Regions from separate parts of the Vreelandella mediterranea genome, predicted to be linked through region 2. Evidence: predicted binding sites of a transcription regulator. Region 2 holds the regulator's gene; the other holds the start of a gene.
The links. The regulator PhoB, encoded in region 2, activates phosphate uptake and scavenging genes when phosphate is short. The targets are predictions, from matches to a motif close to TGTCATANNNNTGTCANA.
Positions count from the first base shown of each region.

Region 1: a site for PhoB is predicted at 9,792-9,809, ahead of ACWFVE_RS06070 (Na/Pi symporter). Genes of this name have one in related genera too.

Region 1 covers NZ_OZ310198.1:1,279,307-1,294,897, forward strand. Annotated here, with positions in the region: gene ACWFVE_RS06025 (DUF2231 domain-containing protein) at 38-499, opposite strand; gene coxB (cytochrome c oxidase subunit II) at 536-1,603, shown strand; gene ctaD (cytochrome c oxidase subunit I) at 1,600-4,134, shown strand; gene ACWFVE_RS06040 (hypothetical protein) at 4,139-4,495, shown strand; gene ACWFVE_RS06045 (heavy metal translocating P-type ATPase) at 4,518-6,794, shown strand; gene ACWFVE_RS06050 (helix-turn-helix domain-containing protein) at 6,748-7,047, opposite strand; gene ACWFVE_RS06055 (bile acid:sodium symporter family protein) at 7,168-8,088, shown strand; gene ACWFVE_RS06060 (Na/Pi symporter) at 8,223-9,404, shown strand; gene ACWFVE_RS06065 (hypothetical protein) at 9,409-9,645, shown strand; gene ACWFVE_RS06070 (Na/Pi symporter) at 10,069-11,208, shown strand; gene ACWFVE_RS06075 (PA0069 family radical SAM protein) at 11,247-12,344, opposite strand; gene ACWFVE_RS06080 (alkaline phosphatase) at 12,511-13,953, shown strand; gene ACWFVE_RS06085 (hypothetical protein) at 14,072-14,512, shown strand; gene ACWFVE_RS06090 (nuclear transport factor 2 family protein) at 14,691-15,074, shown strand; gene ACWFVE_RS06095 (hypothetical protein) at 15,432-15,591, shown strand, end outside.
Region 2 covers NZ_OZ310198.1:3,625,119-3,640,709, forward strand. Annotated here, with positions in the region: gene pstA (phosphate ABC transporter permease PstA) at 1-820, shown strand, start outside; gene pstB (phosphate ABC transporter ATP-binding protein PstB) at 805-1,611, shown strand; gene phoU (phosphate signaling complex protein PhoU) at 1,641-2,366, shown strand; gene cysZ (sulfate transporter CysZ) at 2,434-3,165, shown strand; gene ACWFVE_RS16755 (hypothetical protein) at 3,519-3,854, opposite strand; gene phoR (phosphate regulon sensor histidine kinase PhoR) at 4,149-5,453, opposite strand; gene phoB (phosphate regulon transcriptional regulator PhoB) at 5,457-6,146, opposite strand; gene ubiA (4-hydroxybenzoate octaprenyltransferase) at 6,242-7,132, opposite strand; gene ACWFVE_RS16775 (chorismate--pyruvate lyase family protein) at 7,166-7,729, opposite strand; gene ACWFVE_RS16780 (NAD(P)/FAD-dependent oxidoreductase) at 7,898-9,085, shown strand; gene ACWFVE_RS16785 (HU family DNA-binding protein) at 9,190-9,462, shown strand; gene ACWFVE_RS16790 (hypothetical protein) at 9,462-9,818, shown strand; gene yccS (YccS family putative transporter) at 10,193-12,376, shown strand; gene recG (ATP-dependent DNA helicase RecG) at 12,381-14,459, opposite strand; gene ACWFVE_RS16805 (hydrogen peroxide-inducible genes activator) at 14,456-15,367, opposite strand; gene ACWFVE_RS16810 (SDR family oxidoreductase) at 15,520-15,591, shown strand, end outside.

The DNA of each region.
Region 1 (15,591 bases), 2.3 Mb from region 2:
TCTGCGCGGCGGCCTGCATTCAGGGCCGCACCGTGGTTTACTCTTCGACATCGACGCCCACGGCGTGTTCGTAAACGAGTTGCCCGCCGAGCCAGCCGGCAAGCGCAATCAAACCGCCGGTGACCAGCGATACCGCGAGCCCCCAGGGCAGAATGGCTTCCGGGGAGTTGAGGCGCAAAAGCCAGTTCAGAGAGGCCAGCGACAGCATCACGACCGCGACGATGGCGTGGCTCCAGCCGGTAATCAGGCGGCGGATACGCGCTACCGACACGAGGTCGATAATACCGGCAATCGAGGCGATCCAGCCGCCGAAAGCACCCACACCGGCAAGCCAAAGGCCGGTGCGCGCCCAGAAAGGATCGCCGGTATACCAGTAAGCCAGATCATTGGCGACCAGCGCCATCAAGGCCGCCACCGGAAAATGGATCATGACAGGATGGAGCGGATGCCCGGCTAACGAGGCGCGGCTTCTTATCGAACGTTGAGGGGTGGATGCCATGGACACTTCCTGTGGGCAGACAAAGGGAATGAGTATATGAGGGAACGTAACGGCGCGACGCCCCAAGGACGTATTCAACGCGTATCGCGGCGGTGGGTCAACCTGGCCCCGTTAACGCTAGCGTTGGTAGCGCTATCATTATTGACGGGCTGCGCCGGGGATCACTCTATTTTGAATCCTGCGGGCCCGGCGGCGCGGGATATTCTTTTGATCTGGTGGGTCATGCTCGGGTTCGCTACCGTCGTGCTGGTGGCCGTGACCGCACTTTGGCTCTACACCTTCACCGCGCGGGACGTGACCCGCACCCCGGCCCAGGAGCGGCGTATCGGCCGACGCTGGATCATCGGCGGTGGCATCATCCTGCCGGTGGTGACGGTCATCGCGCTTTTGATGTTTGGCGTACCGACCGGCAAGCGGCTTTTGCCGCTGCCGCTGGACGAGCCGCCGGAAGTCATCGAAGTAGTGGGGCACCAGTGGTGGTGGGAAGTGCGCTACCCAGGCGCCGAAGGCGGCGAGGTCGTTACCTCCAACCAACTCGTCATGCCCGCCGGCGAGCCGGTGGATTTTCACGTGACCGCCGCGGATGTCATCCACGGCTTCTGGATTCCCAGACTTGGCGGCAAGATCGATATGCTCCCGGGCCGGGTCAACCGTATCCGTCTGGAGGCCGACGAGCCGGGCGTGTTCGGCGCGCAGTGCGCCGAGCTTTGCGGTGTGGGCCATGCTCATATGCATCTTCACGTCGAAGCGCTGCCCCGGGACGAGTACGAGGCCTGGCTTGCGGCGCGCCAGGAAGAAGCACTGGCCGAGCTTGCTGTCAGTGACGCCGCTTTCGCCGAGGCCCGGGAAAACTTCACTACTTTCTGCTCGAGCTGCCACCAGGTGGCGGGCATGAGCGTGAGCAATATCGGGCCCAACCTTTCTGACCTGGGCGGGCGAGCAATGCTCGGCGCCGGCGCCATGGCGATGGAAGAGGGCGCGGTCTATCAATGGCTGAGAAATCACCAAACGTTAAAGCCTGGAAACAAGATGCCGCGACACGACGATCTGGATAACGACACGCTCGAAGACCTGGGTGCCTGGCTGGAGACTTTAACCCCATGACAACGATTAATCGTCAAGCGACGCCTCAGGACCCGCAAGACCCTCGCTCGCTGCACGAGGACCTGCACGAGATTTGGGGTAATCCTCGGGGCATCAAGGCGCTCACCATCGTCAACCACACCACCCTGGGTCTGCGTTTCATGATCACGGGCATGGCGTTTTTCCTGCTCGGCGGCATTTTATCGATGCTGATACGCACGCAGCTCGCCACGCCCGACCAGAACTTCATGACGCCGGATATCTACAGCCAGGTCACCACCATGCACGGCACGGTGATGATGTTCCTGTTCGCGATTCCCGTGCTCGAGGGCCTGGCGATCTACATGATCCCCAAGATGATCGGTGCCCGCGACCTGGTATGCCCGCGGCTGACCTCGCTGGGCTATTTTTGCTATCTGTTCGGCGGCATCATCCTGGCCTCGAGCCTGGTGATCGAAATGGCCCCCGACGCTGGCTGGTTCATGTACACGCCGCTTTCGAGCAGCGAGTACTCCCCGGGGCTGGGGTCGGATTTCTGGCTTCTGGGCATTACGTTCGTCGAAATCTCGGCGCTTTCGGCCGGTGTCGAAATTGTCGTTTCGATTCTGCGCACCCGTACCCAAGGCATGGCGCTTCACAAGATGCCTTTGTTTGCCTGGTACATTCTGGCCATGGCGCTAATGATCGTGGTCGGTTTTCCGCCGCTGATTCTGGGCAGTATCCTGCTCGAGCTCGAACGCGCCGTGGGTATGCCGTTTTTCGAAGTGGCCGGCGGCGGCGACCCGCTTTTATGGCAGCACCTTTTCTGGCTTTTCGGCCATCCGGAGGTGTACATCATTTTCCTGCCGGCGGCCGGTATTATTTCGACGCTGATTCCGGTCTTCGCCGGCCGGCCGATCGTTGGCTACGGCTGGGTGGTGTTCGCGATCATCGTCACCGGCTTCATTAGTTTTGGCCTTTGGGTTCACCACATGTTCACGGTGGGAATACCACAGCTCGCCCAGGCGTTTTTCTCGGCGGCGAGTATGCTGGTGGCGGTGCCCACCGCGATTCAGGTATTCGTCTGGTTGGCCACGCTGTGGCTTGGCAAACCCAAATTCAAGCTGCCCATGCTCTGGGTGCTGGGCTTTTTGATCATTTTCGTCTGCGGTGGTTTGACCGGGGTGATGCTCGCGCTGGTGCCGTTCAACTGGCAGGTGCACGATACCCACTTCGTGGTCGCGCACATGCACTACGTACTGGTCGGCGGCATGCTATTCCCGCTGATGGCCGGGTTCTACTACTGGTTGCCGCTTTTCTCCGGGCGCATGCCCTCGGAAACCATCGGCCGCTGGGGCTTCTGGCTGACGTTTTTAGGCTTCAACGGCACCTTCCTCATCATGCACTGGACCGGGCTTTTGGGTATGCCGCGGCGTATCTATACCTACGAAGGGGGTAATGGCTGGGAGATCTTCAACCTGCTTTCTTCCGTGGCAAGCTTCGTGATGTCGGCGGGTATCGCCATGGTGCTGATCGATATCGCGCTGCACTTTCGTTTCGGCAAACCCGCCAAGCACAATCCCTGGGGCGCCGATACGCTGGAGTGGGCCAACAGCCTGCCACCCAGCGCCTATAACTTCGTCAGTCTGCCCAACATCGAAACGCGCCACCCGCTTTGGGACAACCCGAACCTGCCGCAGACCATGGCGGAAGGCAAACACGGCCTGGCGATCGCCTCCCACGGGCGCCGCGAAATGTGGGGCAGCGATTCGATTACCGGCAAGGTGCGCGAAATCGTTCACCTGCCCGGTAACTCCTGGTGGCCGTTTCTCGCCGCATCGGCGCTGGCCGTCGTGTGTATCAGTCTGCTAACGCGGGTCTACGCGCTCGCCGCGGTGTTCGTGGTCGTTGCCAGCGTGTTTTTGCTGCGCTGGGCCTGGGAGAACGGTGCCCATCCCAAGGCCGCCCCGGACGCCGAGGTCAACAAAGGCGATCCGCCGCTTCACTCGCGCACCATGAGCGGCCCGGGCGTTTGGGCCATGGCAACGTTTTCGATCGCCAATGGCTCGTTTTTCCTCTCTTACCTGTTTGGCTGGTTCTATCTGTGGACCGTCTCGCCGGAGTGGCGCATGCCGGAGGTTTCGCCGCTTTCGCTGGTAGTACTGGTGGTCGCCGGGCTGGCGCTCACTTTGGGGGCCGGTGTGATGGAGAAGCTGGTTCGCGGGCTTCGCCGCCAGCGCGATAAAGGCTTGATGAGCGGTTTTTATCTCAGCGCGCTGCTGGGCGCGGTTCAGGTAGGGCTGATCATATGGTCCCTGTTCACCGCCGGGCTTGCCCCGACCGAAACGAGCCACGATGCGATAATGCTGGTCGGGCTCGTTTACGCGCTGTTCCACGGTGGCCTGGCGATGATCTTGTCCGCCATGCAGGGGCTTCGCGTCCACTATGGCTACGTGGGCCGTCATGCGCCCTTCGAGCCCGCGGTGGTGGTGCAGCTTTGGCGCTACAATGTGGTGACGTTCTGGGTACTGGTCGGCGCGCTTGGCGTGCTGCCCCGGGTCATTGGAGGCTAATTGAATGCAAACCGCTTTTCGACGACTTCACCTGACCCATCCCGCCCATCTGGTGGTTGGCTTGACGCTCTGGAGTATCTGGTTCGTCGCGGTGTATGGCGGCCTTTCGGTTGCCTGCGCCGTGGCGCCGCCGGCGCCGGACCAGGGGGCGATGACCGGGCTCAACCTGGGGCTGGGGCTTTTCAGCGTGCTGACCACACTTGCCCTGCTATGGCTGACCTGGGCGGGCTGGCAGGTGGGCAAAGAGCACACCGGGCGGCCGCGGTTTCACGCCCTGGTCTCCGCCGGGCTTTATCTGTTTTCCGCGTTCGGGGTGATCTTTGCCGGCATGCCGATCATTGGCGTGCCGCCCTGTTTGTAAGCCTTGCTGGGCCATCGACACCATGAGCCGCGACCTACCCGGCGCTGAAACCACCGCGCTTTATAGCCTTCACGGCATGTGGTGCACCAGCTGTGCGCTGGCCGTCGAGGGGGTGCTAAAGCGCGCTACCGGTATCTCGGCGGCCAGCGTTCACTACCCAACAGCCACGGTGTGGGTAAAAGGCGAGGAGGGCGCCGCGGCGCTCTCGACACTGGCCCCGAAAGTCGCGCGCATCGGCTATCGGCTAAGCGAACTCGAGGCGGTGCAGGACGCCGCCGAGCGCCTCGAAAAAGAGAGCCGCTACCTAAGCCTTCGCCTGATGGTGGCGGCGGTATTTGGTATGTGGACGATGCTCGCCTCTATCCTGATCTACGCAGGGGCGGTGCCGGTGGGGCGGGTCGAAACCGTCATGGCCTGGGTCTCCGGCGCCTTTGCGCTGCCCGTGGTGTTTTATTCGGGAATCCCTTTCTACCGCGCGGGCTTTCGTACGCTGCTTGCAAGGCGCCCGGGCATGGACGTACTGGTAAGCCTGGGCGTGCTGGGCGCGGTGGCCGTGTCGGGCTGGCTTCTTTGGCGCGGCTCGATCGAGGTGTACTTCGATACCGCCGTCATGCTGATCGCGCTTTTGCTGGTGGGGCGCCTTGCCGAAACCCTTTGCCGCCAGCGCGGGCTGAAGGCCTTCGACGCTCTGGCGCTTCCCGAAGGCGGCGTGACCCTTGACCGGGACGGCGGCCCCCAAACCTTCGCGCTCAACGAGGCGCGCCCCGGCGACACCCTGCTTTTAGCGCGCGGCGACACCTTGCTGTTGGACGCCACTTTAAAGGCGCCTGGCTGGTTCGATACCGCCACGCTCTCCGGGGAAAGCGTGCCGCGCTACTTTTACAGCGGTCAGCACGTGTACGCGGGCTACCGCTACCTGGAAGGTGGCGCTAAAGATCACACTATAGCGCTTTGCGTCACCGCCGCCGCCGGTGAGCGGCGCGTGGATCGTTTGTGCGAGCAAATGCGGCTTTTACAAACCCAAAAGGGCGAGCTTCATAAGCTCGCCGACCGTTTCGCCGCTTGGCTGAGCCCGGCGGCGCTGCTGCTTGCGCTGATGACCCTGCCAGCGGCGGCTATTCTGGGCGCCGGTTGGGAAGAGGCGGTGGTTCGCGCGCTTTCGGTGCTGGTCGTCGCCTGCCCCTGTGCGGTGGGGCTTGCCGTACCGCTGGCAACGCTTGCCGGCAGCGGCCAGGCCATGCAAAGCGGGGTCGCGATAAGAGACCCCGCCGCCTTCGAGGTGCTCGCCCAGGTGCGCGCTGTCGCTTTCGATAAAACCGGCACGCTCACGGCCAATAAGCATCGCGTGGTACATTTCGCGCTTCGCGAAGTCTCCTTCCCCCAGGATTTTTACTCAAAGCTGACCGCGAGCGCGCGCCAAAGCGAGCACCCGTTAAGCCTTGGGCTTTTACGCTGGGCAAGTGGGTTCGAACGTCAGGATACCGAGCAAGGCACCAGCGCGATTGCCCGTGTAGAAGAGTCCGCCGGCGCCGGGCGCACCGTCGAGTTCGAAAGCGGCGAGCACTGGCGGATGGGCAGCGCCGCCTGGCTTGGCGAACAAGGCGTGGCGCTGGCGGACAGCGCCGCCCACCCCGATTACGCCTTCGCCTCCCAGGTCGTACTGGCCGACCGCTCGGGCTGGTTGGCCACTTTTTACCTGGCCGACCCGGCGGTCGAAGATGCAAAAGAAAGCCTGGAGGAGTTGCATCGTCTGGGATATCTGACTGCGCTGATCAGCGGCGACCGCCAGGGGGCGGTGGGCTGGCTGGGCAAGGAGGTCGGCTTCGCCCCGAACGCTTGCTACGCCCAGCGCTCGCCGGAGGCGAAAGCCCAGCTATTGGCCGGGCTCGCCTCACCGGTTCTTTACGTAGGCGACGGCGTCAACGATACGCTCAGCTTGGCCGCCGCCGGAGTAGGGGTCGCGCCCATGCAGGCAAGCGAGGCCGCCCGCGAGGGCGCAGCGGCCCAACTTTTAACGCCGGGCATCGGCGGGGTGGTGCGCCTGCTCGCCATTGCCAAACGCACTCGCCGGGTGATGCTTCAAAACCTGGCGTTCTCGGCGCTTTATAACACCCTGGCGCTGGGGCTGGTGGTGATCATGGCGATACCGCCGTTGGCGGCGGTGCTCGCCATGGCGGCAAGCTCTTTAAGCGTAACCCTCAATGCTGCTCGTCTGGCCTGGGCCGAGCCCGGAGAATCGCCGTCGCCAGGTGCTACAGGTAACCCAGCACTTGGCCCAGCCGCTCGGCATTCGCCTTGACCCAGCGCGCATCGATAGGGCCCCACGTCTCGATCACGTAACGGCCGATATTGTGGCGCTCGCCTTCGAGGTTGTGAAACACGCAGCGAATATCCAGCTCGCCCAGGGATGCGATGGTGTCCTGGGCGGTACGCCGCGGCATGCCGGTGGCGCTGATCAGTTCGGGCACGCTGCTCGCGCCTTCGCTGATCAGGTGGGCGGTATACAGGCGGCGATAAAAACTGAGCTGGGTCTTGCTGGGCGTGTCGGTCATGAAGGTCTGCCAGTGGAAGTCGCTGAAAAGATAACGTGAATATACAGAGCATGCCTATAAAGCGCATGAATATACAGCCCATGAGCATGGCTAGCCTATCAAGGGAGCGAACGTAACAGCATGACCCGTATTATATCTTTCGTTGAGGATCAGCTTCTTTGGTTGGTCGTGGTCGCCGCCGCCCTGGGGCTGATGGTGCCCGAAACCGGGCTTTTACTCGAACCCGCTATCGGGGTCTTGCTGGCGCTTTTGATGTTCATCATCAGCCTGACCTTCGATGCCCACGACGTGCGAAAGGTGATGCGCAAACCCTCGCGGCCGTTGTTGGCGCTAGGGCTCGTCTATGGGCCGATGTCGCTTGTCGGATGGCTGACTGGGCGGCTCTTTTTCGGAAGCGGCCCCCTGGCGGCGGGGCAGATGCTGCTGGGCACCTTGCCAACGGATGTGTCATCGCCGTTATTGGTGCTCATGGCGCGGGGTAACGTGGCGCTGGCGGCCGTGTTCAACGCCATTAATACCGCGCTTTCGCCGTTCATTGTGCCCGTTTTGTTTTTGTGGCTAACGGGCATTCAGTTGGAGGTTCCTTTAGGGGCGATCATTGTTGAGCTGGTGTTGATCGTTTTGCTGCCCACGGTGTTGGGGGTCACCTTGCGCACGATGTTCACGGGCTTTTTAGCGCGTTTTGACGCCACCTATGCAGGCCTTGGCTCTAGCGTCTACCTGTTGATACTGCTGGCCGTGGTCGGGCCCAACGCCGAGACCATCATCGGCTACGGCGCGTATGCTTTCGTGATCGCGGGCGCGGCGCTTTGTCTGAACCTTTCGGGCTACCTGATCGGCATGGCGTCGCGGCTGGTCACGCGTGACCGCAAGGAGATCATCACTTACCTGTTCACCGTCAGCAAGAAGGAGTTCAGCATTGCCGCGGCGTTCGTGGCCGCCTCCGGTTTGCCCTCGGAAGTCGCGATTCCCGCTGCCTTCTTTGCGGTGATTCAGATGATTACCTCCCCTATCGCGGCCAAAATGCTGGCGCGGGGCTGAAAACCTCTTTAAACGACGGGGAAATAATCAACTTAGAAGGACGCTGGTCACTTTATTGTCATTGGTTGTCGGTCATGCTGGGTAAAGCTTAGTCAGAGAGCGAGCACGCTTTACTTCCTACTGAGGGTAAGACGATGACCGAAGCGACGACAAGCGTAGCCGATCATACTACGCGCGACGATGAAGAAAGCAGTGCGCGAGGTGGGCGAGCCACGAATTGGCTAACGCTGCTTTTGCTGATTTATTGCCTGATTTGTGCGGTTTCGGTGATCGGCGACGGTTTCAGCACCGCCACCGGTGGACGAGCCGAGCAGCTTTTCGAGTTCGCCACCAACCCCTTGGTGGGGCTCATGGTCGGTATCGTGGCCACCTCGCTAATTCAGTCTTCTTCGACGGTAACCTCCATTATCGTGGCCATGGTGGCCGGGGGCTTGCCGGTGGCGATCGCCGTGCCGATGGTCATGGGCGCCAATATCGGCACTACCATGACCAACACCCTGGTGAGCCTGGGGCACGTGCGCAATAAAGACGAGTTTCGCCGCGCTTTCGCGGCCGCCACGGTGCACGACTTTTTCAACTTTCTGGCGGTGGCGATTCTACTGCCGCTGGAAATACTCTTTAGCCCGCTGGAGCGTTTGGCGCTGCAAGTAGCCGAGCTTTTCTACGGCGATGCGGATTTGTCGATCGAGAACGCGGACCTGCTGGGTTTTGCCACCGACCCCGTCACGGGCTCGGTAGAGAGCCTGGTCTCAGGGCTGCCTACCATACTCGGCGGCATCGTCATGATCGCGATCGGCATTACGGCCATCTTTTTATCCATTCGCTACATTGGCAAACTGCTCAAGAAACTGATGGTGGGGCGCGCTAAGCGCATCATGAATAACGCCATCGGTCGTGGCCCGGTGACCGGCGTCATCTCCGGCACGCTGGTGACCATTCTGGTACAGTCCTCGTCGACCACGACCAGCTTGATGGTCCCGCTGGCGGGCTCAGGCACCTTTACGTTAAGGCAGATCTACCCCTTCACTCTGGGCGGGAACGTCGGTACCACCTTTACGGCTCTGCTGGCTGCAACCGCCGTGAGTGGCGAGCACGCCATGCTCGCGTTGGAAATCGCCCTGGTTCACCTCTTCTTTAACCTCTTTGCCATCCTCATCATTGGCGGCCTGCCGTTTTTACGCCTGCTGCCCGTCAAGGGGGCCCGGCGGCTCGGCGACCTGGCCGCCGAGCGTAAAACATTGGCGGCCGCCTGGGTGCTGGGTGCTTTCGTTGCGCTGCCCGCAGCGCTTATTGCCATTACGACGATGTTAGGATAACGCCATGAGTTTTGAACAACGCCTCGAAAGCACATCAACCGCCGAGCTCAAGGCCATGTTGAACGACTCCGCCGAGCTGATAGAGGAGATCAGAAACGAACTCGCCGCCCGCGAGGACCAGCACCGCGAGATCGAGTCGGTGGATACGCTCATTCACGAGGCCCGGCCCAGGCTCCAGGAAATTCGCGGCTTTTTCGCACTGGTGCTCAGCGAGCTACGCGAACGCCGCGGCGAGCGCTGATATTCAGCGCATGCAAGGCCCTTCTGAAGTTTCGCCATCACCGAGATGATCACCTTGTCGGGGGTGGCGACCCAAGGCGCGGGTGATCGCCCCCGGTTTTCGATGATGTAGCGGCAGACAAACTGGCAAAGACGACACGGCGTCCTTGTCACCAGGATGTCACGTTGATGGTGCAGGCTAAAGCGTTTAGGGTCTGTCTGAAAAGTCGACGAGCGAAGACAAGACAAGGCAAAAATTGGCGAAAAAACGGAGTTTACATGTGTAAATGAGTATTTTGATCGGACTCGCGCGCGAGCCAATTTTTAACGCCGTATTGTCGAGCGCAGGCACTTTTCAGACAGAGCCTAGCGCTTTGATGCGTATAAGCCGCTGGAGCGTACCGCCATGGTAGAGACGGCCAGGCGCCGGGCAGAGAGTAACGTCATGTACCATCAACAAAAAATACGACGCGGCCAGCTGGGGCAATGGCTGGCGCTTGCGCTGCTCGTCTACTTTCTGATTTGTGCGGTATCCATCGTCGGCGAGGGTTTCCAGCGGAGCCTGGGCGATCAAGCCGAACAGCTCTTCGCCTTTGCCACCAATCCCTTCGTGGGGCTGATGATCGGCATCATCACAACCGCGCTGATTCAATCATCCTCCACGGTCACCTCGGTGATTGTCGGTATGGTCGCCGGCGGGCTGCCCGTGGCCCTGGCGGTGCCCATGATCATGGGCGCCAATGTGGGCACCACCTTGACCAGCACCCTGGTAAGCCTTGGCCATGTGAAAGACGATAACGCGTTTCGCCGCGCCTTTGCCGCCGCGACGATGCACGACTTTTTCAACCTGTTAGCGGTCGCCATCCTGCTACCCATCGAGATTCTATTCAGCCCGCTGGAGCGCTTGGCCGAACGCGTGGCGGTGCTCTTTTACGGCGATGCAGACCTTTCCCTCGATCGCGTCAATTTCGTCGGTCAGGCGACCGATCCGGTCGCGGATTTTGTGGCGAATGCGCTTTCGCGTCTTCCGGAGGTGGCGTTCGGCGCTGCCCTGATCTTCGTGGGGGTCGCGATGATCTTTCTTACCATTCGCTACATCGGCAAGCTTTTATCAAGGCTGATGGTAGGGCGCGCCCGGCAGATCATGCTCAGCGCCATCGGGCGCGGCTCGATCACTGGCGTTATGTCGGGCGCGCTGGTGACGATACTGGTGCAGTCTTCGTCGACGACCACCAGCCTGACGGTGCCCATGGCCGGCTCCGGTGCGTTTACCCTACGCCAAATCTATCCCTTCACGATTGGCAGTAACCTGGGGACCACCATGACCGCGCTGCTCGCAGCGACGGCCATCAGTGGCTCCACGGCGCTGCTGGCGTTGGAAATCGCGCTGGTGCACCTGCTGTTCAACGTGTTTGCAGTGCTGATTATCGGGGGAATACCGTTTTTACGCCTGCTGCCGGTCAAAGGTGCCCAGTGGCTGGGCCGGGCCAGCGTCGAGCGCAAAGAGGTCGCTGGTATGTGGATGCTGGGCGTGTTTATCGCGCTGCCCGCCTTGTTGATTGCCATTACCGTCATAGCCGGATAACGCCCTGAATAGCTCAATGAGCTGCGAACGCGCCAACGTTAGCCGGGACCGGCCAAGTCGAATAGATCGCCCTGAGCGTGGGGCGCTCTGAAATCCCGGGTATTGAGGCCCTGCTCGGCCCGGGGCTGCATACCCCACTGGCGGCTGGAGCGCTTGAAGCGCTGGTCGATTATATCGACGAACACCCCTTCGCCGCGAAAACGCTTTCCAAACGCTGCCTCGTTGGTTTTGCCGCCACGGCACTGGCGAATCAGGCTCATCACCTTGTCGGCGCGCTCGGGGTAGTGGGTGGTCAGCCACTCTTCGAACAGCGGCGCGACCTCACGGGGCAAGCGCAACAGCATCCAGTTTGCCGTGCGCGCGCCAGAGCGGCTCGCGGCCTCGATTAACCGCTCGATCTCGTGATCGGTAAGCCCGGGAATCACCGGCGAGACCAGCACACCCACCGGGATACCCGCGGTGTTGAGCTCGCGGATCACCTTCAGCCGCGCCTGGGGCGAAGCCGCCCGTGGCTCCAGCGTGCGCTTCAAATTCGCATCCAGGCTGGTCAGGCTGACCAGCACGCGCACCAGGCGGTGCTCGGCCATTTTTGCCAAAAGCTCGATATCGCGCAGAACGAGTGTGCCTTTGGTCACCAGCGTGACCGGATGGCGGCATTGGTATAAAAACTCTAAAAGGCGCCGGGTGGTTTGGTGTTTCGCCTCGATGGGCTGGTAGCAGTCGGTATTGCCCGACAGGTTGATAGGGCGGCAGGTATAGCCCGGTTGGCTCAGCTCTTCTTTCAAATGCTCGATCAACCCGGTCCGGGCAATCAGTTTCGTCTCGAAATCGAGCCCCGGCGACATATCCCAATAGGCGTGAGAAGGGCGGGCAAAGCAGTAGATACAGCCATGCTCGCAGCCGCGGTACGGGTTCAAGGAGCGATCAAAGGAGAGATCCGGCGAGCTGTTCCAGGCAAGCGCGCTTTTACTCGGCTCTTCGCGTATTTCGGTGGCAAGCGAGGTCGGAGCCTCTTCCTGCCACCAGCCATCGGACTCGTATTCGCTTTTCGAGGGCGCGAAGCGGTTGTGCGGGTCGAAGGTGGCGCCTCGGCCTTTAAAAGGCGCCTTGCCTTGCGGCGTGAGAGGTTGCGCCATTGCTACATCCTTATAGTGTATATAAATACAGTATATAACGATGCCTCTACAGCGCAAGTGCCACCTTTAACCGCGTCATTTTATAAAAGTAGTGGCCTATATTCACCAAACTGTCATTAATGGCTTTTAAGTTCACTAGCAAGGCCACAGCCACTCGGAGAGTTATATGCAAACGTTCAAACGCGGTGCGCTTACCGTCGCCATCGGTGCCCTGTTCGCCACGCCGGGCTTTGCCCAGCAAGACACAGCCAAAAACGTCATTTTGATGATTACCGACGGCGCGGGGATCGAAACATTCCGCGCGGCCAGCTACTACCGTCACGGTGCACTAGGCCACGAAGTGTATGACGGTTTCGATACGCAGCTCTTCGCGGCCACGTATCCGCTGACCACCGCCACCGAACCCACCTTGAGCGATGACGATAGGGTGAGCTTCGACCCCGCTGAGCTATGGTCCGACGAGGCGGTCGAGGGCGTGGGCTTTGAAGGTAAGCTGGCCGACTACGACGGCTTTTTTGCAGGCTACAACTATGCCCGTGAGAATTTCACCGACAGCGCCGCCGCGGGCACCGCGCTCGCGTCGGGGCAAAAAACCTACAATAGCGCCATCAACTGGTCGAACGACGACGAGGCGCTCAAACATATTGGCGAGTACGTCGTCGATAGCGGCCGAGCGCTGGGCGTGGTGAGTTCCGTACAGCTAAGCCACGCCACACCCGCCGCGTTTTTGGGCCACAACGCCAATCGCAACGAATACGCCGCGTTGGGCGAAGAAATTATCGATTCGGGGCTTGCCACGGTCGTATTCGGAGCGGGGCACCCTTACTTTGATGAGGCGGGCAACGGCGTCGACGACCCCGAAGAGGACGCCTTTCGCTACGTGGGCGGCCAGGCCACTTGGCAGCGTGTGATGGATGGAGACACCGACTATCAGTTGATCGAAACCCGCGACGATTTCGAATCGCTGGCCCAGGGCGGCCTGACACTTGAAAAAGATAAAGTGCTGGGTGTGGCGCAAAACAACGCCACGCTGCAGTTCAACCGTCCAGGCGTCGCCGCCGGTGACCTGCTCGACAACGTGCCCAGCCTGCCCACGATGACGCGCGGCGCGCTCGAGGTGCTCAAGAATAACGACGAAGGCTTCTTCCTGATGGTCGAAGGCGGCGCCGTCGACTGGGCGGCGCATGCCAATAACCTGCCGCGCCTGGTCGAAGAGCAGGTCGATTTCAATGAAGCGGTCGAAGCCGCCGTCGAGTGGGTCGAGGCGAATAGCAGCTTCGACGAGACCATGATCATCGTCACCACCGACCACGGTAACGGTTTGCTACAAGGTCCTGATTCCGACCAGAACGCCTACAGCCCGGTCGTAAGCCAAGGCGCGGGGGCGCTGCCGCTGGTACGTTGGCACTCGGATAACCACACCCGCGAGCTGGTACCGCTCTACGCCAAAGGCGCTGGCGCCGAGTTCTTCACGGACGTGGCCGAGCGAGACGAAGGGCTTGCCACCTACGACGTCGACGACGCGGCGCAGTACTGGGTCGACAACACCGACGTATTCCGCGCAGCGATGAACGCGCTGGGTATCGACGAGGATAGCGAAGCGCGTTAACCAGTGCGGCCCTTTGGCTTGACGTTAGCCCCCCGGCGAGCAATCGCCGGGGGGCTGCGTTTAAGCGTTTTTTAGAACAGGGTTAAGCAACGTATCATCAGAATTTTACGGAGGTTTCATGCAGGCTTTTTCCGTTGTCTTGATACGTGTGCTGGCAATCTATCTAATCGTCACCCCGGTGATGGTGCTGTGGCCCGCGGCGATGAGCGCTTCTGGCGTGGGGGAGTTCGATCAGTGGCGGCTCATCGTCATCACAGGCGTTCTACCCGCGCTTTTTATCGGGGCGCTGCTCTGGTTCAAGGCGCCCGCTATTGGGCAAAGGCTTCACCGCTACGAAAGCGCCCCAAGTGCGGCGCTGGACGAGGCGGGCCTGGTACGCGCAGGCAGTTTCTTGATCGGTGTGTATTTACTGGTTCAGCACCTGGGCGGTTTGCTGAGCACTCTGGGCTTTGCAGGGCGCATCGACTATGGCGCGCTGGCGGTTATCCTGCTCAGCCTAGTGTTGATACTGGGCGTAAACTTCATCGAAAAGCTCTACCACCGCTTCAGGAATTTTTAAAACCACCAGGTGAACTTGGCATGCGAGCGTGGTCCTATTTCGGTAACATGACCGTCGAATCGTCTTTCTCTGGAAGGCGAAGGGCTCGCTGTATTGGATGTAACTGCCGTATCAAGTCAGGTCACCGCCGTTTGAGCCCGCGGCGTCAAGTCACCGCTATCTGTTGAAGAGGTTTAAGATGAGAACACCCCACGACGTGCTGAATGAGTGGATGCAAGCGATCAACGACGCCGATGTAGAAGCGCTGCTCGCCCTCTACGATGACAACGCCGTACTGATCCCTACCTTTTCGAACCGCATCGCCAATAACAGCGAAAAACACCGCGACTATTTCGAGCGTCTCGGCGCCCGCCCGGGTTTGAGCATCACCCTGCACGAAAAAACCCTGATCATTCAGGAAATGTCCGAGACACTCTGCTCGCTGACCGGCCTTTACAACTGGCGCTTCGAGGTCGAAGGCGAGCTCTTGAACTTCGAGGCCCGCTTTAGCTACGTGGTCGATCTGTCCAAAGAAGCGCCCATTCTGCACCACCACTCCTCGCAAATTCCGCGCATGCTGTAAGCAGGCAACGGCGAAGCTCAGGCTTCGCCGTGTCCGGTTCAAGAAAGGAGCAGCGCATGTTCGTTGGTAAAAATACCGGAAGTAAGCGAATTCGATACCGCTTTCGGTGCGGCTCCCTTCGCATGTCACGCTCTTGATGGAAAACAGCGCGGATGGCCCAGTGCCACCACATTTGAGTACACCAACTATAGCCTGGCGGCGCGCACACGAAATTTAGGTATGTGGCCGAAATTTTCTTTGCTTTCAGTAGAATCAATAGGGTAGGTTTGATCAAGGCGGCTACATAATCTTAATGAACGCGCTGGCACGTTTATTGAGATTGAGTAGCCAGCTATATAACCACTGTTAGGCTAAGTGATGAAAAAAATTCTGGCTTTTGTGTCTCGCTTACATTGGCAGCTTGTGATTTCTCTCCTAGTGGCTTCTATTTCTTTGTCATGGGTGATGTTCTGTGACACTGGCCAAGCGAGCCTTGCAAAGCTAGAAATCTCGACCTACGTATCGGTTATTACAGGCT
Region 2 (15,591 bases):
CGTGTGGCGGTTTTTGAGCGAAGGCCCACGGGCGGCCAATACCGGCGGCGGGGTCTGGCCGGCCATTTTCGGCACGCTTTTAATGGTGATTTTGATGTCGGTGATCGTAACGCCCTTTGGTGTACTGGCGGCGATCTATCTCAACGAGATCGCCCATCAGAATCGCCTGACCCGGCTGGTGCGTATCGGCGTGCGCAACCTGGCCGGTGTCCCTTCGATCGTTTACGGCGTGTTCGGGTTAGGCGTGTTCGTTTACGGCGTAGGGGGCTCGATCGACCGCTGGTTTTTCGATGACGCCCTGCCCTCGCCCACCTTCGGTACCGGTGGGCTTTTGTGGGCCTCATTGACGCTTGCCCTGCTGACGCTGCCGGTGGTGATCGTGGCCACCGAAGAGGGCCTGGCACGCGTGCCCATCGCCCAGCGCGAAGGCGCCGTGGCGCTGGGCGCGACCCGTCTGGAGATGCTGACCCGGGTCGTGCTTCCCATGGCGACACCGGCAATGCTGACCGGCGTGATTCTGGCCGTGGCCCGTGCCGCGGGAGAAGTAGCGCCGCTGATGCTGGTCGGCGTCGCCAAGCTGGCCCCGCAGATGCCGCTGGACGGGGAGTTTCCCTACCTGCATCTCGAGCGCAAATTCATGCATCTTGGCTATCATCTATTTGATACCGCTTTTCATGGCGATGATGTCGAGGCCGCCATTCCGCTGGTTTACGCCACGGCGCTTTTATTGGTGCTGATCGTGCTGGTGCTTAACCTAACTGCCATATTTCTACGTCATTATTTACGGCGTCAACGAGGAGAGTCATGGTCGCGCCCTTGAAAGTCGCACCGCCGCCGGTAGTGACGTTCGACGCCGAACAGCGCTGTTTGAATGTCCAGGACTTCAGCCTGACCTATGGCGGCAAACCCGCGCTCAAGGCGCTAACGCTGCAAGTGCCGCGCCACCGGGTCACCGCGTTTATCGGCCCCTCCGGGTGCGGTAAGTCCTCGCTTTTGCGCGCGTTCAACCGGCTGCACGACCTTAACGAAAGCGCCGTTCATCACGGCCGTATCGAGCTTGAAGAGCGCGATATTTTCGAGGCGGACATCAATGTGAGCGAGCTTCGCCGTCGAGTGGGCATGGTGTTTCAAACCCCCAACCCCTTCCCGATGTCGATCTACGAAAACGTGGCCTTTGGCCTGCGCCTGGAGCGGCGCTTGCCCAAGCGCAAGCGCGACGACATCATCGAGTGGGCGCTTAGCTCCGCCGCGCTTTGGGACGAGGTGAAGGATCGCCTGCACCGCTCGGCGTGGCTTTTATCCGGCGGCCAACAGCAGCGGCTGGTGATCGCGCGCACCCTAGCGGTCAGGCCCGACGTACTGCTGCTCGACGAGCCGGCCTCGGCACTGGATCCGATCTCCACGCTCAAAATCGAGGAGTTGATTCGCAATCTTAAAAACGAGCTGACCCTGGTGCTGGTGACGCACAACATGCAGCAGGCCGCTCGAGTATCCGATTACACCGCCTTTTTAAATAACGGCGAGCTCGTCGAATACGGCCCGACCGACCAGGTCTTTACCAACCCGAAACAGCAGCGGACCGAAAACTACATCACCGGCCGGGTCACATAGCCCGGCGCCGATCCCCGCAGGAGTGCTCGATGGATATTACAAGCGATACCCATAGCCAGCATATTTCGCGCCAGTTCAATCAGGAGCTGGAAGAGCTGAAAACCCGTCTGATGGCGATGGGTGGGCTGGTCGAAAAGCAGGTACAAAACGCCGTACACGCGCTGATGGAAAACGACAGCCACTTGGCCGAAGAGGTGCGCGACAACGACCGCCAGGTCAACGACATGCAGTTGAAGATCGACGAGGAGTGCACCCGCGTACTCGCCAGGCGCCAACCCGCCGCCTCGGACCTGCGCCTGGTACTGGCGGTGATTCGCGCCACGTCGGATTTGGAGCGCATCGGCGACGAAGCCAGCAAGATCGCGCGTAACGCCCTGACGCTATCCGACAACAGCAGCGGTATTCGTGGCCTCGTCGAGGTGCGCCATATTAGCGAGCACGTTCGCAAGATGCTGCGCGATGCGCTCACCGCCTTTGCCCGCTTCGATACCGAACTTGCCATGCAGGTCGTGCGCGAAGACGAATCCGTGGACGACGAATACGGCAGCGCCATGCGCTCGCTGATGACCTTCATGATGGAGGATTCGCGCTCGATCAGCTCGGTGCTGAGCATCATGTGGGTGCTGCGAGCGCTCGAGCGCGTGGGCGATCACGCCAACAACCTGGCCGAGTACGTCGTCTACCTGGTGAAAGGGCTCGATATTCGCCACACCGCGCCAGAAAGCCTCGATGAGCAGATGCTAAAAAAGCCTTGACCTTTTAAAGCGTTGAGCCTGCAATACGCCCAGGCATTCCAACTGGGCGTATTTATAAGGATCCTCGATGCTAACTGCGGTCTCCGCCCTGAGCCAGGGCATTCGCCTGGTCTATCGAAAAGGACTACGGCGCTATATATTTCTACCCATCCTGATCAATCTGATCGTCTACATCAGTCTTGCAAGCTTCACTGCTCGGCGCTTTTCCGGCTGGCTGGACCATGCCATGGCGAGCATACCGGCCTGGCTTGACTGGCTCTCTTGGCTAATCTGGCCGCTGTTCGTCTTGAGCCTGCTGGTGGCGATATTTTTTACCTTCACGCTGGTGACGCATCTAATCGCCGCTCCTTTTTACGGCTTTTTGGCCGCTCACATAGAGCGCAGCGCCACCGGTGTCGAGCCGCTGGACGACCGGGGCCTGGCGAAAACGGCTCTGGACGCCGTGGGCCGCGAGCTGGTCAAGCTGCGCTATATTTTGCCCCGCGCTGCTCTTCTGTTCATTCTAAGCTGGATACCCGGGCTCAATTTAGTGGCTCCACTACTCTGGGCGCTTTTTTCCGCCTGGGTAATGGCCATCACCTACCTGGACTACCCCATGGATAACAACAAGGTGAGCTTTAAAGACATGCGCCAACGCCTGGCCGCACGCTGGTGGCCGAGCATGAGCTACGGGGGGCTTGTCACGCTGATTACCTGGATACCGCTTGCCAACCTTTTCTTGCTACCCGGGGCCGTGGCCGGAGCGGTGCTGATGTGGGACGCCCATTACCGGGATATCAAGCAGTTGACTCATGATTGAGGCTGGCTGGTATCGCAGGCTTTTGAAACATGGGATACAGGAGAGGATCGAGGCGCGAACCTTTATAGTGATCAAAAGGCTCACAGCAAACAAAACGTTATACCCATAAAAACTAGACCCCGCTACAAGGCGGGGTCTTCATTTATGCTTAGCGATTGCGATGCTTAACGAAAGCTTCCTATCCTTTTGAGGGGCTCCAACCGTGGAATCTAACCCTAACTAACGTTTTTTGATCGTCGCTTGATTCAATCCTTGAATCGTTTGGAGCATCCATGCGGTGGGACATCCTGTCCCTTATAAATGCTCACTCCCTAAGCGTAATGCTTTGTACGTAAATTGCAACAAAATGTTACTTACGACTCAGAGTTTTTCTCGACGACGCCTTCCGGAGAGGTTTCTGAACCCTCTTCAGTGGAAGTACCCATTGAGTCCGGCTCACCGATAGTTTCATCGTTGGGGCCTTGGGTGTGATGGTCGGTTTCAAGCTCTTCCTGAGTGTAATCCGGGTTGTCATTGGTGTTCATGTTGACACCTGATGACTCTTGCGCCGGATCTTGCTCGACCATGCTGTCCTGATTTTCTTCGATCGACGGATGATCGGTGGTATCTGCGAATGCCATCGGGCTTGCCAACAGACCAAACGAAATACCTACGATACCGGCTTTCTTGAGTAGCTCCTTGGACATCATATTCCACCTCCTGAATCGCTGTGGTTACCGCTTAAAGTAAGAAAGAGTACCTTTCGGTCGACTACTTTGAAGCAGCTGTCTTTCTTACCAAAAGCTTTGCAGAGGCTGTGCCAAACATGGCATAAAAATTAATATCACTTTAAAAACAGAAACTTAAAATATTACAAGTCTTATACAGAAAGCTGGACAACAGCGTTTGCATCAATAAAAAGTGGCTAATAATGACACATAGACAATTTGTGACCCATTCTTGTATGCCATTTTGACACACTGTACAACTTTGGTCTCATATACCTAGGTCTGAGCAATTCGCGAGACGGGGAAGACGCAGCGAAAACGCGCCCCCTGCTGAGGGTGAGAGTCGATTTGAAGCTTGCCATCGTGGCGCAGCAGGACGTGTTTCACGATGGCAAGCCCGAGCCCGGTGCCGCCAGTGGCCGTACTGCGGCCTTTATCCACACGGTAGAAGCGCTCGGTCAGGCGGGGAATATGGACCGGGTCGATACCGTGTCCATTATCTTCCACTTCGATACACACGCCGCCGTCGGGAAGGAGGGCGTAACGCAGGGTGATCTCGCTCCCCCCAGGGGCGTAACGCACGGCGTTGAACATCAGGTTGGAAACGGCGCTTCGAAGCTCCTGCTCGCTTCCGATCAGCCGCGCGTCGCTTTCGATCACAAGCTCGATACGCTGGGACTCGGTATGCTGCTGCTGAGAAAGAGCGTTGGCATCCTGGTGAATGCTTTGTAAAAGTGGCGCCAGCGCCAACGGCTGATGATCCTTGCCGCCCTGGTCGATTTCCAACCGGGAAAGCAGTAGCAGGTCATTGACCAGGTTCTGCATACGCAACGTTTGCGCCTGCATTTGGCCGATACTGCGCCCCAACCGGGGCGGCAGCTCGTCTTTTAAATCGCTGTAGGTTTCCAGGTAACCCGAAAGCACGGTAAGCGGCGTGCGTAACTCGTGGGACACGTTGGCCACGAAGTCACGGCGCATCTGCTCCAGGCGGTGCAGCCTGGTAATGTCGCGCGCCATCACCAGGCGCTCGTCATCGCCGTAGAGCGTGATTTGATACTCGAGAATACGCCGCTCGTCGATGGGCGAGGTAAGCGTTAATGGCTCACTGTACTGACGCGCCGAGAAGTAGCGTACGAAGGCGGGATCGCGCAGCAAATTGGTAATGTGCTGGCCGCGGTCGTGCGCGGTTTGCAGTCCCAGCATCTGGTGGGCGGCGCTGTTCCACCATTCGAGATCACCGTTGCGGTCGAGCATGACCACACTGTCGCGCATCGCCTCGGAAGACTCCTGAATGCGCGCCAAGGTGGCTCTTAGTCGGCTTTGCGTGATTCGCTGGCTTTTCTGGTAGCGGTAAAGCCGGTCCAGCAGCTCACCCCATAGCCCCTTGGCCGCGGGGGGCTCTTCGTTGGGCGTGAACGTCAGCCACTGGTGCAGGGTACGCAGTTGGCGCAGATGGTAGAAAAGACACGCCCCCAAACCCGCGGACAGCCCCAGCCCCGGCGAGCCAAACAGCCAACCCAGGACGACGCCGAGGGTGGCCAGCCCCGCGATACGCCAAAGCTCTCGGCTCCACAAACGCACGCGCTACACCCGGGCGGAGAAGCGGTACCCGGTGCCGCGCACCGTTTGAATCAGGTTCTGGTGGACATCGCCCAACGCCTTGCGCAGACGGCGGATATGCACATCCACGGTGCGCTCTTCGACGTAGACGTTGCCGCCCCATACCTGATCCAACAGTTGGCTGCGGGTGTAGGCGCGCTCCTGGTGGGTCATGAAAAACTGCAGTAAGCGGTATTCGGTGGGCCCCATATCCAATGCCTTGCCGTGGGCGCTGACCCGATGGCTTACCGGATCGAGCATCAAACCGTTGATTTCGATGGGGTCTTCCACGCCGCGTGGCGTCGTTCGGCGCAGCACCGCTTTCAAACGCGCCACCAGTTCGCGAGGCGAAAACGGCTTGGTGATGTAGTCATCCGCCCCCGCTTCGAGCCCCTGGATCTTGTTATCTTCTTCGCCCTTGGCGGTCAGCATGATGATCGGGATTTCGGCGGTCGCCTCTTCGCGCTTCAGGCGCCTTGCAAGCTCGATCCCACTGGTGCCAGGCATCATCCAGTCAAGCAGCAGAAGGTCCGGCTGATGATCCACGACCAGGGCGTGGGCGTCCTGGGCATTGTCCGCTTCGAGCACGCGATAGTCCGCCATTTCCAGCGCCACCGCGATCATCTCACGAATAGGTGCCTCATCATCGACGATCAAAACGGTCTTGGCGGTCATTGGCGGGCCTCACGGTGTCCAGACGAAAGTGGTTCGATGACATATCGGTGACAATCACACCATGCACGGGTGACAGTTTTATGACAACTTCGACATTAGCCTGTCACCGGCCACCCGCTCAATGCCAGCCCGGCAAATACCAGAAGCCCCGACCAGTGGTTGTTCAAAAACGCCTGAAAGCACGCGTCGCGCTCGCGGCCCACTATCAAGCGCTGCTGATGCACGAAGGTCACCGCCATGGCCCCAAGGCCCAGCCAGAAGAACCCACCAAGCCCTACACGCCAGCCCACCAGCGCCAGCAACACAAGCGTGGCCGCCTGCAGCAGCCCGATGATCAGCCGGTCGGCCTCGCCAAACAGCACGGCGGTCGACTTGATGCCGATTTTCAGGTCATCGTCGCGATCCACCATCGCGTATTGGGTGTCGTAGGCGACGGTCCACAGCACGTTGGCCAAAAACAGGATCCACGCTTCGAGAGGCACGTAGCCCAGCACCGCGCCGAACGCCATGGGGATCGCCCAGGAAAACGCGGCGCCCAGTACCACTTGCGGGAAATGGGTATAGCGCTTCATGAAGGGGTAGATAAACGCCAGCGCCACGCCGCCCAACGAGAGGGCCACGGTAAACCAGTTGGTCAGCAGGACCAGCACGAAGGAGGCGGCGACCAGCAAGGTGAACAGCAGTTTGGCTTCGGTCTCGCTGATGCGCCCGGTCGCCAGTGGCCGGTTTTTAGTACGCTTGACGTGACCATCGAAGTGGCGGTCGGCGTAGTCGTTCACCACGCAGCCCGCCGCGCGCATGGTGTAGACCCCGGCGATAAAGATCAGCAGCACGCCGCGCCTAGGCACGCCTTCGGCGGCTACCCACAGCGCCCAAAGGGTAGGCCACATCAAAAGCCAGGTGCCGATGGGCCGGTCCAGGCGCATCAGGGTGATGAAATCCGCCGCCCGAGACCACCCGGTAGGACGCAGCAGTGAACGATCCATGCTTACCTCTCAAAGACAAAACGCGCGTCTAGCCTAGCGCGAAGCCATGCCAAGATCATCCGCCATCGTGGATAAAAAGGCCTCCTGGACCAATAGCGCCAGGCCTGCGTGATAAAAGACCGAACGCCGCGCCCATACCCCGGCCACCCCAGGAGGACACAAGTGGCGGGCAAACGCTGGCCGCTGGCGGGTAGCAAAGAGGGGCCCGCGTACAAGGTCCGGCTGGCGAAACAGCCAGCTACCCAGTGAACGTTCGCCAAGGCGCTTTAGGTGTTGCCCCTGAAGCTGCTCGAGAGGCGCCACCGAACGCGCCACTACCCAAGGGGTGTCATCCACGCACAGGGCCACTTCACGAAGCCAGGCCAGACGGCGCGGCGCCAGGCCCAATGCCTGCGCCTCGTCGCGGGTGGGCACCCCCACCGTTTGGCGCAAAAGCTGCACGCGAAAGGGGCTGGGCCGGCCTGCCGAGACCAGCCGCTGGGTCAGGGAATCGGTCGAAGCCACCCACTGCCACCAGGCAGCACTCATGGCCGGGCGCAGCGCGTTTACGGGTTGCCAGCGCGCGTAGGGGGTAGGGTGCAAAAGGTGTGAAGCCACGCGACCTCCAGGGCGGTCAAGTCGTTGAAGCTAGTGTAACATGACGTTCTGACGCACTTTTCTCAACGACGTTTTCTTGAAGACCGTTCATTTAAAGACCGTTCATTTAAAGACAGTCGCTTAAAGACAGTCATTTAAAACATCATGGTTCCAACACTGGGTGATGACATGACCCACTCCTTCTCTCAAACCGAAAAGCCGGTGGATCTGATCGTCCTGGGCACCGGCATGGCCGGTGTCGGTCTGGCCCGGGCATTGCGGCGCCAAGGTGACGCCCGCTCGATCACCCTGGTGAGCTTCGACAGCGGCGATGAGTACAGCAAACCGCTGCTCTCCACGGGCTTTGGCAAGCGCCTGGCGCCCGAGGCACTCGCCAGGCAAAGCGCCGATGAGGTGGCCCGCGAGCTCGACGCCACGCTGCGCCCCCATACCCATGTCACCGCGCTCGACGCCGATAGCCGCCGCCTGACGCTTGCCAACGGCGAGCAGCTTGCTTTCGAAAAGCTCGTGCTGGCCACCGGCGCCAGCCCACGCATGGCCCTTGACGTGCCCGACACGCTGGCCGGGCGCTTTTTCAGCGTGAACGACCTGGACGACTACCGGGGCTTGCATGAAGCACTGGCTTCGCGCAGTGCCCGGGTGGCGGTCATTGGCGCAGGACTGGTCGGCTGCGAATTCGCCAACGACCTGCACGCCGCGGGTCACCAGGTCACGCTAATCGCCCCGGAAGCCACGCCGCTACCGCGCCTTCTACCCGCACCGCTTGGCGAGGCGCTGGGCAGCGCATTCGAAGCGGGCGGCATCGCCTTGGCGCTGGGTCGCACGGTGAGCGCTATCGCAACGGATGAACACGACGATCTGATGCTCACCCTCGATAACGGCGAAACCTGCCGCGTGGATGCCGTGCTAATGGCCACCGGCCTGACCCCGCGCACAGCGCTTGCACGCCAGGCCGGGCTTGACGTGTCGCCAAGCGGTATCCAGGTGGACCGCTACCTGCAAACCTCGAACGCTTCGATCTACGCGCTGGGCGATGTCGCCTGTGTCGACGGCGTCAATGCCATGTACGTACAGCCCCTTCAAGCCAGTGTGAAGGCATTGGCGGCCACCCTGGCCGGCACCCCGACCCCCGTCAGCTTCGGCGCTTGGCCGGTGGTAGTGAAAACGCCGCTGCTGCCCGTGGTGGCCTATTCCCCGCCTGCGCCCGTCGCACAGTGGCGTATCGAGGGCGAAGGTGATGCACTCGCCGCCCTTGGCGAAGATAAAGATGGCCAATTAGTCGGGTTTGCGTTGACAGGCAGTTGCGTCAAAAGGAAAGTGGAGCTTTCCAGAGCGGTGCCTGCGCTGCTAGGCTAATCCACGACCAATTGAAGATCAGGCCATAAAGTTAAAACACTCGTTTGTTTTCAATAACACTCATAAGCGTTACGCTTACTTTTTCTATCAGGGAGACCCCTTTTATGCGCAAACCTGAACTCGCCGCTGCCATTGCTGAAAACGCTGATCTTTCCAAAGACAAAGCGGGCCAAGTGCTGAACGTCATTCTTGATGAAATCACCAATAGCGTGGCCAAGGGTGAAGACGTGGCCCTGATCGGTTTCGGTACCTTCACCGTGCGCGAACGCGCCGCCCGTACCGGTAAGAACCCGCAAACTGGCGAGCCGCTGAAGATTCCGGCCAGCAAAAACGTGGCGTTCAAGCCCGGTAAAGCGCTCAAGGACGCCGTTTCCTAATGAAACTCCGGCTAACGCTGTGGCTACTTGGCTTGATGCTCAAGCGAGCACTGCGGCGTAAGCCGCGTTTCAAAGAACAGCTTGAGCGTATGCGCAGTCTGGACTGGGGCATTGCCACGGAAGACCTCGGCACTGCCCGCCACTACCGAATGACGCCTAACGGCATCGACACCGGTAAAGGTCTGCCCATCGACCTGGATCTCGAACTACGTTTTCGCGACCAGGACGCCGCGCTGAAAATACTCAAAAAACCGACCCAGCAAGCCTTTCTGCACGGCATGATGAACGGCGACGTACGCTTGGTCGGCGACTCCAGCGATATGAACAAGCTGCAGAAGCTTTTGAAGTATTTGTAACGGCTAACAGCCCGCCCCCCGCCAAGGGGGCGGGCTGTTTTAGTCTGCTGCAAACTGATCGCCACGTTCAAGCTTACGCGTTGCTGAGCACCTCTTCGAATAGCCGCCAATACATCCATTACGCGCCGGTTTGCACTTTTTTGGATGTGCCTGACGATTGCCACCCTGGTCCCAGGCGAAACGCCTTTTACCCCGCTATACCAGTACCTTTCCTTACATGTGTATCCGAATACACGTCCAGGGCAACGGCTTTATGTCGCGTTGGCCAATGCATCGGCGAAATATCCTAAAGTAACCGCTTGATAGGTGCGCCATAGCAACTCACGCGCCGCCATTGTTATACTAACGTCTAATAAATCAAACGAAGAGACGCCATGCCGATCCTGCGCCGCCTTTGGACCCTGGACAAGTTCGCCTACAGCCTGCGCGTGTTTATCGCCTTTAGCGGGGCGCTGCTTTTTAGCGTGCTGCAGGCCGACGTGGCGCTGGTGATTCCGCTGTTTTTGGGCATTATTGCCTGCGCGCTTTCGGAAACCGACGATAGCTGGCAGGGCCGCCTACAGGCGCTGGTGGTCACGCTGTTATGTTTCGCGCTGGCCTCTTTTATCGTCCAGTGGCTGTTTCCCTGGCCGTGGCTGTTCGCGTTGGGCCTGGGGGTGTCGGCGTTTACGCTGATCATGCTCGGTGCCATCGGCCAGCGCTACGCGACGATCGCCTCGGGCACGCTGATCCTGTCGATCTATTCGATGATCAATATCGAGCAGCACGGCGGCGTGGATGCGGACGTGGCCTCGCGCCAGCTTCTGCTGCTGGCGGGGGCGGCCTGGTACGGGGTCATTTCGGTCATCTGGTGCGCGCTTTTTTCCCGCCAGCCGCTCAAGCAGAGCATGGCGCGGGTCTACAAAACCCTGGGCGAGTTTTTGATTCTCAAGTCGGCGCTTTTTGAGCCGGTGCGCGGAGTGGATGTCGAGGCGCGTCGAGTGGCGCTGGCGCACCAAAACGGCCAAGTGGTCGCCGCGCTGAATCAGGCCAAGGAGATGATCTTTCGCCGGCTGGAGGGCCAGCGCGGCAGCCAAAAGCTCAACCGTTACCTGCGCATCTATTTCGTGGCCCAGGATATCCACGAGCGGGCAAGCTCCACCCACTACCCCTACGGCGCGCTGACCGAGGCGTTTTTCCACCACGACGTGCTGTTTCGCTGTCAGCGCCTTCTCGACCAGCAGGGCCGGGCGTGCCGCCAGCTGGCCAAATCACTTCTATTGAACCGGCCGTTTAGCCATGAGCAAAGCGAGCAGGCGTTGGTCGACCTGCGCGCCTCGATCGACAACCTGCGCGACCGCGGCCGCCCGGAGTGGCGCAACCTGATCCACCCACTCAACGCGTTGGCGGACAACCTGGCCACGCTAGAGGCGCAGATCGCCAGCGCCCATAACCCGGACAGCAGCGTGGAGCGGCGCGACAGCGCGCTTTATGACCGCTCGCCGGCCAGCCTCAAGGATGCCTGGAGCCGCGTGCGCTTGAATTTGACGCTGGGCTCGCCGACCTTTCGCCACGCCGTGCGCCTTTCCACCGCGCTGATGGCGGGCTACGCGATTTTGCACTGGCTCGATCCGGAACAGGGCTTCTGGATCCTGCTTACCACGCTGTTCGTCTGCCGACCCAATTTCGCGACCACCCGGCGCTTTCTCTCCCAGCGGATTCTGGGCACGGTGCTGGGACTGATTGCTGGCTGGGCATCGATTAGTCTTTTTCCCCAGCCCGGCATTCAAAGCATCATCGCGGTCGCCGCCGGGGTCGCGTTCTTTGCCAACCGGGAGCGGCACTACGTGATCGCGACCGCCTCGATCACCCTGCTGGTGCTTTGCAGCTTCAACCAGGTGGGCGACGGTTTTAATCTGATTTGGCCGCGGCTGTTCGATACGCTGATCGGCGCGGTGATTGCAGGGCTTGCGGTATTTTTCATTCTGCCGGACTGGCAGGGACGCAAACTTTACCGCGAAGCCGCCAAGGTGCTGACCAGCCACCGCGGCTATCTCGACGAGATCGTCCACCAGTACGAAGAGGGCAAGCAGGACGACTTGAGCTACCGCCTGGCGCGGCGCAACGCACACAACGCCGATGCGGCGTTTTCGACGCTTTTGACCAACATGCTTCACGAGCCGGGCCACTACCGCAAGCAGGATGCGGACAGCGGCCTGCGCTTTTTGGTGCTCTCCAATACGCTGCTGAGCCACCTTTCCGCGCTGGGCGCCCACCGCCACCGGCTAACCGAAGCCGAAGACGACGCCGCGCTGATGCCCCAGGCCAAACGGATTAGCGAGCTGCTGGCGGCGCTGACCGAGCAACTCCACAAGCGCCGACCCGTCACGGATTTGGAAGACCAGACCCGTGCGCTTCTGGACGCGCTGGGCGAGCCGGCGCAAGCGCCCGAGAGCGACGCCAACGCCGTTACGCTTTACCGGCCCATTCAGAGCCAGCTACAGCTGATCGCCGAACAGCTAACGCCGCTGGCGCAGAGCGCCGGGCGGCTGACCCAAACCAAATCCGACGCCTCATGAACCGCTATACCTGGCCGTAGCGCCCGGCCGCCTCGCCCAGCCAGCGGCGCACCAGCACGGCGGTGGCCTCGCTATCGCTTTGCAGCACCTGGGCAAGGGCCGTAACCCGTTCGAGCAGATCAGCATCGCGCTCCAGGTCGGCGATTTTCATCTGGGCAAGCCCGGTCTGGCGGGTGCCCAGCACTTCGCCTGGGCCACGAATCTCCAGGTCCTTCTCGGCGATGCGAAAGCCGTCGGTGGTTTCGCGCATCACGCCCAGGCGCTGCCTGGAGCTTTTGGAGAGCGGCGGATGATAAAGCAGCACGCAGAAGCTCTCCGTGCTGCCCCGCCCCACCCGGCCGCGTAGCTGGTGAAGCTGGGAAAGTCCCAAACGCTCCGGATTTTCGATGATCATGAGACTCGCGTTGGGCACGTCCACCCCCACCTCGATCACCGTGGTGGCGACCAGTAGATCAAGCTCGCCTTCCTTGAACGCCGCCATCACCTCGGCTTTTTCGCCGGCCTTCATGCGCCCGTGAATCAGGCCGATGGCAAGCTCCGGCAGCGCGGCGGTCAACTCTTCGCGAGTGACCTCGGCGGCCTGGCACTGTAATACCTCGGACTCGTCGATCAGCGTGCAGACCCAGTAGGCCTGGCGGCCGTCGCTGCAGGCGCGGCGGATCCGCTCGACCACCTCCGGGCGGCGCTCATCAGACACCACGACGGTTTTCACCGGCGTGCGCCCCGGCGGCAGCTCGTCGATCACCGAAACGTCCAGATCCGCGTAGGCGCTCATGGCCAGCGTCCGGGGGATGGGCGTGGCGGTCATAATCAGCTGGTGCGGGGTAAGCCCGCCCGCCTCGCCCTTTTCACGCAGCGCCAGGCGCTGGTGAACACCGAAGCGGTGCTGCTCGTCGATGATCGCAAGCCCCAGGCAGTGGAACGCGACATCGTCCTGGAAAAGCGCGTGGGTGCCGACCACCATGCGCGCCCGGCCATCGGCGATGGCCGCCTTGGCATCCAGGCGGCTTTTGCCCTTGAGTTTGCCGGCAAGCCATGCCACCTCGATCCCCAGCGGCTCGAACCAGGCCTTGAAAGAGCGGTAGTGCTGCTCGGCCAGGATCTCCGTGGGCGCCATGATCGCCGCCTGGCAGTCGCCGGAAAGCGCCGAAAGCGCGGCCATGGCGGCCACCACGGTCTTGCCCGAACCGACATCGCCTTGAACCAGCCTGAGCATCGGCGCGCTCTGCCCCAAGTCGAGCTCGATCTCCTCGAGCACCCGGCGCTGGGCGCCGGTGAGCGCAAAGGGAAGCTGGGCCAAAAAGCGGGTTTGCAGGCTGCGCCCGGCGGGAAGCTTGGGCGCGCCATCGGCCTGGATGCGCAGGCGCACCTCGCGAAGGCTTAGCTGGTGGGCCAGAAGCTCCTCGAGGGCCAGCCGCCGGGTGGCCGGGTGCAGGCCCTGGGCCAGGGTATCCAGGTCCACATCCGGCGGCGGCTGATGCAAAAGCGCGAGGCTTTCGTGAAGCCCCGGCAGGTCGAAACGCTCGGCAAGCGCTGGCGGAATCATGTCCGGCAGCGCCTGCGGGGTATCGGTTAGTCTGGCGAGCGCCTGGCTTGTGAGGGCGCGCAGCCGGGTCTGGTGCAGCCCTTCGGTGGTGGGATAAATCGGCGTGTAGTGCTCTTCGACCGGCGTATCGGCGGCGCCGCTTGGCCGGTACTCCGGGTGGTAGATCTCAAGACCCGTGGCGCCGGCGCGGGCCTCGCCAAAGGCGCGCAGCGTAACCCCGGGGCGCAGCTGTTGGCTTTGGGCCGGCGAGAAGTGAAAAAAACGCAGGCTCAGGATGCCACTTGCGTCGCGCAGGCGCACCAGCAGGCTACGCCTTCGCCCCTTGACGATATCGCAGGCGGTGACTTCGCCCTCGATCACGGCCTCGCTGCCCGCGCGCAAGAGCCCGATAGGCGTGACGCGGGTACGATCCTGATAGCGCAGCGGCAGGTGAAACAGCAGGTCGCTCACGCGTTCGACCCCCAGCCGCGCAAGTTTGAGCGCTAGCGCCTCGCCGACACCCTTGAGCTCGGTGACCGGCGCGTCGAGCTCGTTCATGGCGCGGGCTGCCGGCACTGGCTGATCGCCTCGATCAAGGCGTCGATGGCCTTGGGCCGAGGAAAACTCGCCCGCCAAGCAATGGCCACGGTACGCGAAGGCGCCGGTGCCACGAAAGGCCGGCTTGTCAGTAGCGACTGCTCGTGCTTATCTGTACCCAACGCCGACTGCGGCAGCACCGTAATGCCCAGTTTCGAGGCCACCATATGACGGATCGTCTCGAGTGAGCCGCCTTCGGCAATCAGCGTATTGCTCGGGCTATTGAGCTTGTGGGTAATCGCCGGGCAGGCCTCCAGTATCTGGTCGCGAAAGCAGTGCCCCTCACCCAGCAGTAAAAGCCGCTCTTCGAGCAGATCTTCCTTATCGATCGCCTCCCGCGCCGCCCAAGGGTGATTGCTGGGGATCAGCACCTCGAACGCTTCGTCGTAAATCGCCTTGGTCACCACGTCGGTTTCGGTAAACGGCAGCGCCACGATGATCACGTCCAGTTCGCCGCTTCTAAGCTTGCTACGCAGCGTGCCGGTCAGCCCCTCTTCGATGTAGAGCGGCATTTGCGGCGCCACCTTGGCCAGCGCCGGAATCAGGTGCGGGTAAAGGTAAGGCCCGATGGTGTAAATGGCCCCAATGCGTAGCGGGTTGGCCAGTTGGTCGCGCCCAGCGCTTGCCAGCTCGAAAATCAGACTGGACTGCTCCAGCACACGCTGGGCCTGGGCGATGATCTTCTCACCAAGCGGGGTGACCTGCACCGTGGACTTGGAGCGCTCGAACAAGGGCGTGTCGAGCTCGTCCTCGAGTTTTTTGACCGCCACCGAGAGCGTCGGCTGGGAGACGTGACACCGCTCGGCAGCGCGGCCGAAGTGGCGCTCTTGTGCAAGGGTTACGATGTAGCGAAGTTCTGTTAAAGTCATAACGGTGCCGGCTGGCATCCTCTCGTAGCAGGTCGTGACGCATCGTCGTGGCCATGAACGGGATGGCAAGGACAGACAAACCTCTTTGACGATGGCATATCTCAAAGGGACTTTGTATCTAATAGGGAATATTTATCAAGAGGAGTGCGCAGGTGAAACTCACTGTACTGATTATCGGCTGTGGCGATATCGGCATCACCCTGGGGCGCGAGCTCTTGAGTGAA